Regions from separate parts of the Pedobacter sp. MR2016-19 genome, predicted to be linked through region 1. Evidence: riboswitches for the same ligand, from Rfam matches in the RefSeq annotation. Region 1 holds a riboswitch; the other holds the start of a gene.
The links. A riboswitch is a leader RNA that binds a small molecule or an ion and turns the genes downstream of it on or off. The one in region 1 is predicted to bind thiamine pyrophosphate.

Region 1 (4,218 bases):
GGGCAAAAGGAATTTGCTATGCTCGATCCCGATAGTAATTTACTCACTTTTGGGCAAGGGGTTTAAGAGGTGGCATTAGTTTCATTGGGTTAGATTAAACATTTTATCCTTTTAAAGTAAAATATTTTATACGCTCAGCAAGCTATGGACTTTTGAACTTTTATAGAATATCCTATTGAGCCTTATAGTGAACCATAAGCTAATGCTATAAGCCATAACTGATAAACAAATGACTAATAAGCAATTTCTATAGCCTAATCTACTTTCAGCTTTCCGCCTTTTTTCCCTACATTTGGCTAATCAAAATTCTCAAGAAATTATGCAATACGATGTCGTTGTTATCGGTTCAGGGCCGGGCGGTTATGTTGGCGCAATCCGTTGTGCTCAGTTAGGTTTAAAAACTGCAGTAGTAGAAAAATATAAAACTTTTGGAGGTACTTGCTTAAACGTTGGTTGTATCCCGTCTAAAGCCTTGTTAGATTCATCAGAGCATTTTCATAATGCTGCTCATACATTTACTACTCACGGTATCGATTTAAAAAGCCTTAAAGTAAATATGCCACAAATGATCGCCCGTAAAGACGATGTTGTTGCACAAAATACGGCCGGTATTACTTATTTGTTCAAGAAAAATAAAATCGATTCTTACGAAGGCGTTGGTTCTTTTGTCGATAAAAACACAGTTTTAATCACGAAGACTGATGGTTCTACGGAGACCTTAACCGCTAAAAATGTAATCATTGCTACGGGTTCTAAACCTACAACCTTGCCATTTTTGCCAGTTGATAAAAAACGCATCATTACTTCAACAGAGGCTTTAAATATTAAAGAAGTTCCAAAGTCGATGGTTGTAATTGGCGGCGGAGTTATCGGTTTGGAGTTAGGTTCTGTTTACGCCCGTTTAGGCACAAAAGTTTCAGTAATTGAGTTTTTGCCATCCATCATTGCAACAATGGATGCAAGTTTAGGTAAAGAACTTCAACGCGTATTGAAGAAAAACCTGGGCATGGAATTCTTTATGAATCATAAAGTTACCGGTGCTACAAATAATGGTAAAACAGTAACGGTTACTGCAGAAAATGCGAAGGGTGAAGCCGTAAATTTCGACGCTGATTATTGCATTGTAGCTGTTGGTCGTACGGCCTATACCGAAGGTTTAGGTTTAGATAAAATAGGGATTACAGTAGAAGAAAGAGGAAAAAAAGTTCCTGTAAATGAGCATTTAGAAACTTCGGTTGCTGGTGTTTACGCCATTGGTGATGTAATTACTGGTGCAATGTTGGCGCACAAAGCCGAAGATGAAGGCACTTATGTCGCAGAAACCATCGCAGGACAAAAACCACACATCAACTATAACTTAATTCCGGGGGTTGTTTACACCTGGCCTGAAGTTGCATCTGTTGGTTTAACAGAAGAGCAACTGAAAGAAAAAGGAACAAAATATAAAGTGGGTTCATTCCCATTTAAAGCTAGTGGACGTGCAAAAGCCAGCATGGATACTGATGGTTTCATTAAAGTTTTGGCTGATGCTGCAACTGATGAGGTTTTAGGTGTGCATATGATTGGCCCGCGTGCTGCTGATATGATTGCTGAAGCCGTTATTGCAATGGAGTTCCGCGCATCTGCAGAAGATATTGCACGTACTTGCCATGCGCACCCAACGTATACCGAAGCGTTAAAAGAAGCAGCTCTTGCGGCAACTGATAACAGAGCAATACATATTTAATTATTATCCAACCGTCATACTGAACTTGTTTCAGTATCTGATTGGTAAACATATATTATTAATCCCGGTATTTATATCGGGATTTTTTTTTGGAGTTGTCAACTTTATTAGGCCTTTTGCTGTTAAGTTGACAACTCTTTGCATATAATTCATTTCTATAAACAAAGAATAAAAACTAAGCCCTATATTGCGATACAAAATAAAACTTTAGGGGTGCCTTCAAATAAGTTGGCTGAGAATATACCCATTTTATAGGTGAAGGATAAGGTAAAAAGGCAGAAGGTTAAACCCTATGCCCTACGCCTCAAACCCTATGCCTTATAAATGAACCTGATCCGGATTATGCCGGCGTAGGAAATTAGTTTGTCTGCAATAATTGCATAAAATGCCTCTGCATTTGAAGACTCCTGAAGTTGTACAACAAAAATGAAGTCTTTAGCAATGAATTATATTCATGTATTAACAATAGCAGGCTCAGATAGTGGGGGCGGGGCTGGTATTCAGGCCGATTTGAAGACCTTTTCGGCTTTGGGCTGTTTTGGTACATCGGTAATCACGGCGGTAACTGCACAGAATACATTAGGGGTGCGTTCAGTGCATGGTATTCCCGCCGCAATGATTAAAGATCAGTTACAGGCAGTATTGGATGATATAGCGCCAGTGGCCATTAAAATTGGGATGATTAACCGTGCCGAAGTGGTACAGGTGATTGAAAAAGAACTAAAAGCTTACAATCAATCTGTTCCTGTTATTTTAGATCCGGTAATGGTCGCTACCAGCGGTCACCGCTTAATCGAACCCGATACCGTTAACCAATTGGTAGAAAAATTATTCCCCATCGTTAGTTTGGTTACACCAAATATAGATGAGGCCATAATCCTTTCGGAACAAGAAATCAATAACCTCGATGATATGATTGCGGCAGGGGAGAAAATCATCGAAAAAGGTGCAAAAGCAGTTTTGGTTAAAGGAGGCCATTTAACGGGGCCTATGATTTATGATGTTTTTATTTGTGGGAAAGATGCACCTGTTGTGTTGGAAAGTGCCTTTATTGCTTCTAAAAATCTACATGGAACGGGGTGCACACTTTCATCAGCTATAGCTGCCGAAATGGCGAAGGGCAACAATTTATTATCCGCAATTAAAAATGCAAAAAACTACATCAGCCAGGCTTTACAAACTGGTAGTGAAGTGAAAACAGGTGAAGGTAATGGGCCATTAAACCACTTTTTCGAACCTTTAAAATTAATTATCCAATGAAGTGGAGCGACGATGTCTGGGAACGGGTTAAACCCATTTATAATAAAATTTTAACCATGCCCTTTAATACGGAGCTGAGCAATGGTACCTTACCAAAAGAAAAATTTATTTTCTATTTAGCACAGGATGCCTATTACCTTTTAGAATTTGGGCGGACGCTAAGCACCATTAGTGGGCGTATGCAAGATGCAGATTTGGTAATGGCTTTTGCCGGGTTTTCTACAGGCGCTATTTTTGCCGAGCGTAGTTTGCACGAAAGTTACTTTGTAGAATTTGGTTTAGCAAGCGAAGTGAAACCCACTCCATCTACACTTTTGTACACCAATTATATTCTTAGTCAGGCTGCATACGCCAATGTAGAAATAGGAGCAGCGGCTGTTTTGCCATGTTTTTGGATTTACAAAGCAGTAGGCGATCATATTTTCTCACAACAGACCAACGATCAAAATCCCTATAAAAGATGGATTGATATGTATGCAGGAATCGAATTTGCAGCAGCAGTAGAAAAAGCAATTGATATTACAAATCAACTGGCGACACAGGCTAATGCCGCAACTCAACAAAAAATGCTGGATGTTTTCGAAATGGCGACCCGCTTAGAATGGATGTTTTGGGATAGTGCATATAAATTGGAAAAATGGAAAATCTAATATTTTAACCCTTTGTACTGCAAATATTTTGATATAAAGTCAAAAAATAGTCGGTATTTCCAATAGATTTAAGGAACTTTGCAGCTTAATCTATTATTTAAAATATCAATTTTGGAAGAAAGTACGCAAGGCAAGGAAATTTTAGTTAACAAAGAAAATACACCTGTATTTGCACAAAGCTCTCCAAAACAAGTCCGTTTAGCCATCTCAGCTTTTTACTTTATGCAAGGGGTCTGTTTTGCAAGTTGGGCGAGTAGGATTCCAACTTTTAAAGCTTTAATGGGTTTAAATGATGCAGAATTAGGTTCTATACTTTTTGCATTACCTGCTGGACAGATCATTACCATGTTTTTTTCTGCAAAACTGACCACACATTTTGGCAGTAAAAAAATGCTCAGGGCAACTGCACCATTATATGCAATTGCCTTAACTTTTTTAGCATTAGCCACCACTGGTTGGCAATTGGCTGTTTTTTTGGTTTTTTTCGGCATAACAGGTAATCTTTGTAACATCGCTTTAAATACACAGGGTGTTGCCGGCGAAAACTATTACGGCAAACCTATTATGAGTTCTTTTCATGGC
Region 2 (4,218 bases), on a different contig from region 1:
CATCGCGGCACCAATGGCTGAAGTAATGTGGTCATAACCAGGTGCGATATCGATAGTTAAAGGGCCTAAAGTATAAAAAGGAGCTTCACCACAATGGTCAAGCTGTTTTTCCATATTTGCTTTAATCAGGTGCATGGGTACATGTCCTGGCCCTTCGATAATCGTTTGTACATCATGTTTCCAGGCTATTTTAGTGAGTTCGCCAAGGGTTTCGAGTTCTGAAAATTGTGCAGCATCGTTCGCATCGGCAATACATCCAGGCCTTAACCCATCACCTAAAGAAAATGCTACATCGTAAGCTTTCATGATCTCACAGATCTCTTCGAAATGTGTGTAAAGGAAGTTTTCTTTATGATGTGCTAAACACCATTTCGCCATGATCGATCCGCCACGCGAAACAATTCCGGTAATTCTTTTTGCCGTTAATGGCACATAACGAAGCAATACCCCGGCATGGATGGTGAAATAATCAACGCCCTGTTCGGCCTGCTCAATCAACGTATCGCGGAAGATTTCCCAGGTCAGGTCTTCGGCTTTGCCGTTTACTTTTTCCAGTGCCTGATAAATCGGAACGGTACCGATGGGTACTGGCGAATTGCGGATAATCCATTCGCGGGTTTCGTGGATATTTTTCCCTGTTGATAAATCCATAATGGTGTCGGCACCCCAGCGACAGGCCCAAACGGCTTTTTCTACTTCTTCTTCGATGGTAGAAGTAACGGCTGAGTTACCGATATTGGCATTCATTTTCACCAGGAAATTGCGGCCAATAATCATCGGCTCGAGTTCAGGATGGTTGATATTGCAGGGGATTACTGCACGTCCGGCAGCGACTTCATCACGCACAAATTCTGGCGTAATGTATCCTTTTGGGGTGTTGGCGCCAAAGCTATTGCCTTGATGCTGGTGGTTCATTACCTCGTGCTGATCGCCCAATTGTGCATTCACCAGTTCAATCTGTTGGTTTTCCCTAATGGCAATATATTCCATTTCTGCTGTGATAATGCCTTTTTTTGCGTAATGCATCTGCGATACATTGGCGCCAGCTTTCGCTCTATAAGGTTTTTTGATAAAATTAAAGCGTAAGGCATCAAGCTTTTCATCAGCAAGGCGTTGTTGTCCGTAAGCAGAAGATAATTGGGGAAGCTCTTCTACATCAAGCCTGTCTTTAATCCATTGTTCCCTTAGTCGTGGCAACCCTTTTTTTACATCGATAACAGCATTGGGATCGGTATATGGTCCGCTGGTATCATAAACAGTTACAGGCGGATTAGGTTCAGTTAAGCCAAAGCCATTGTGGATTTTGGTTTCCGTTAAACTGATCTCGCGCATGGCCACCTGGATATTATGAATTTTGCCCGGTACAAATATTTTGCGTGAAGCCGGAAATGGACTGCGGCTGATGACTTCCTGATTTGGTGTTTTTTCTTGTTTCATTTTGAAATGTTTGAATGAGAGAATGAGTGATTGATTGAAAGAGAGACATGGCGCATTCTGTCATTCTCTCATTTAATAATTATATCACCCCCCCTGAGTGGCTTTAATGAGTATAATCTGATCGCCTGGGTTTAGCACATGTGTATCCCAAACAGATTTGGAAATGATAGTTTGGTTAACGGCTATGGCAAGGCCATTCGTTTCGGTTGAAATGACAGCAGCAAGCATCTGTTCGATAGAACAGGCCTCGTTAAGCAGATAGTTTTGATTGTTTATAGTTACTTCCATATTTTGAAAAATTGGAAAAACTATAGAGATTGCCCCAAAATGGAGGTCGAAAAGAAAGCAATATTAAGATTGCTTTCACTTTTCCCTTCGGCAGTACTAACTGCATCAGGTTCAAAGGGTATTTCTCAGCACGTAGGCACCCCTAAAGTTTTTTGTAAATATATGCGATTAAATTTCTAATGCAAATAAAAAAATAAATTGGGTTATGGTGTTAGAAAAAATGCGCTAGGTTTAATTGTTGTTGCGTATTGGAGGAGTTATAGATATAGATGAAATCTATTTAGTTTTTTTGTAATATAGTGAGTGAATGATGGTTATTTAAATGGGTTAATAAATGGTAGAGCAGAATCAATTCCATCATCCATCTTACATTTTCCATTTTTTTAACCGCAAAGCGCACAGGGCGTAAAGTTTTTACCATATAAGACATTGAAGAACATTTAAGGATATTGAGCTTATATGATCCTTTTATGTCTTATATGGTTCAATTAATAATTCTTCACTTCGACTACACGGTGTCATTTCCAAAAACCTAAAAGCCCTGCAAAGTTGTTTATTTTATTAAATAAATTGTTCCTTATGAATTAAGAACGCATGTGGGATTATGCGTTGATCAACTCCCGACTTAAGAAAAACCCCTATCTTCGTTGTCTTAACTAGAAACCAGTACACCTATGCAAAACCTGTTAGCACTACAGAGTGGCGAACTTAAAGGAGCAGTATCTTTAAAGCTTTCTGAAAATTTAACGGAATTCCCCAGAGAAATATTCGAGTTGGCTGATACTTTGGAAGTATTGGATCTTTCTTTTAACAAGCTAAGTGCCCTACCGGTAGATTTTTGCCGGTTAACGAAGCTGAAGATTTTTTTCTGTTCCGAAAACCTTTTCACGGTTTTACCTGAAGTACTGGGCGATTGCCCTTCGCTGGATATTGTTGGTTTTAAATCCAACCGGATTGAAATGGTACCTCCGAAGTCGATCAACCCAAATTTACGCTGGTTAATTTTAACCAATAACAATATTGCTGAACTGCCTAAGGAAATTGGCCTTTGCAAAAGGATGCAAAAACTGATGCTTTCGGGCAACCGTTTGGCGCAACTGCCCGATGAATTGAGCAATTGCCAGAATTTATCATTATTGCGGATTGCGGCGAATAAATTGCATGAATTGCCGCAATGGATTACGCAACTGCCAAAACTTTCGTGGATTGCATTTTCAGGCAATAACTTTAGTAAAACGCCGGCTGTAGAAACACTTTCATTAATCCATTGGCACGATTTAGAAATCAGCCATTTGTTAGGTGAGGGTGCATCGGGTGTTATTTCGAAAGCCAACAGAACAATTGGAGAAGAAACTACTGAAGTAGCCGTTAAAATATTTAAGGGAAATGTTACTAGTGATGGCCTGCCTGAAGATGAAATGACTGCCTATATTGCTGCAGGCTACCATCCGGGTTTGGTTAACCTGATCGGACAGATTGCGCACCATCCGGATGATAAAAAAGGCTTGGTTATGGATCTGATTCCGAATCATTTTTACAATCTTGGCAATCCGCCAAGTTTAGAAAGCTGTACAAGGGATGTTTTTCCTGCTGACAGAAAACTCTCCCAAAAACAGATCATCAGCATCGCTAAAACCATTGCTTCTTTAGCGGCTCAACTACATGAAGCGGGCATTATGCATGGCGATTTATATGCACACAATACCTTGATTGATGATGAGGGTAGCACTTTGTTCGGCGATTTTGGTGCAGCCAGTTTTTACGATAAAACTTCTACTGAAACGGCTATGCTACTGGAACGGATAGAAGTAAGCGCTTATGGTTATCTGCTTGATGATTTACTTTCTTTAAAAAATGAAGCGGTGGGTGTGGAAGTTTATAAAATGATCAGTGAACTTAGAAATGCCTGTTTGGCTACAGTGCCTTTAGAGCGACCAGGTTTTAAGGAATTAGTTGATCAGTTGGCTCAGATTTAATTACAATTGCTAGAAAGGTCGTCATTCTCGCGCAGGCGGAAATCTTCGCGTCATCTCGACTGGAGCACAGCGAAATGGGGAGATCTAAGTCAAAAAAATACGCTCTAGATAGATTTAGCTTCGCTGAGCCTTCGGGTTCTCGGTTGCGTTGCAATCGCTCAAAATAACGGTACGGGTGAGTCTTATTTAATTCTGTTGTTTTTTTGCCCAATCCAACCTGCGCTGATCTGGCGTAGGCGTAACTTTAAAATTTTCGAATGTAGCATTAAAACCTTTCCCGTCAGGGCAGGCAGCTACAAGGCCAACCATTACCGGGGCATTATCTTTAAAATAACAGGTACGCAGCATGGTATACTTTTTATCATCAAATGAATAGAAAATTTCTACTGCATCAAGTTTTCTTATCGCTTTCATCCAGATTGATGCAGGTGCTTGTTCCAGTTCTACTACGCTCCAGTCGCTCGTTTTATGCGTTACAACGGCGCTTACATTTTGTTTCCCATTAACAAATTCAACT

Region 2: linked by a shared signal. The riboswitch ahead of thiS (sulfur carrier protein ThiS) and the one ahead of thiD (bifunctional hydroxymethylpyrimidine kinase/phosphomethylpyrimidine kinase) in region 1 are both predicted to bind thiamine pyrophosphate.

What each region holds. Positions count from the first base shown of each region.
Region 1 is NZ_JADCNK010000006.1:13,557-17,774, reverse strand. Features, by position in the region: gene IM793_RS10255 (VOC family protein) at 1-66, shown strand, start outside; gene lpdA (dihydrolipoyl dehydrogenase) at 320-1,726, shown strand; TPP riboswitch at 1,926-2,101, shown strand; gene thiD (bifunctional hydroxymethylpyrimidine kinase/phosphomethylpyrimidine kinase) at 2,168-2,986, shown strand; gene IM793_RS10240 (TenA family protein) at 2,983-3,636, shown strand; gene IM793_RS10235 (MFS transporter) at 3,748-4,218, shown strand, end outside.
Region 2 is NZ_JADCNK010000001.1:187,828-192,045, reverse strand. Features, by position in the region: gene thiC (phosphomethylpyrimidine synthase ThiC) at 1-1,437, opposite strand, end outside; gene thiS (sulfur carrier protein ThiS) at 1,522-1,725, opposite strand; TPP riboswitch at 1,791-1,879, opposite strand; gene IM793_RS00840 (leucine-rich repeat-containing protein kinase family protein) at 2,400-3,701, shown strand; gene IM793_RS00835 (DUF1349 domain-containing protein) at 3,888-4,218, opposite strand, start outside.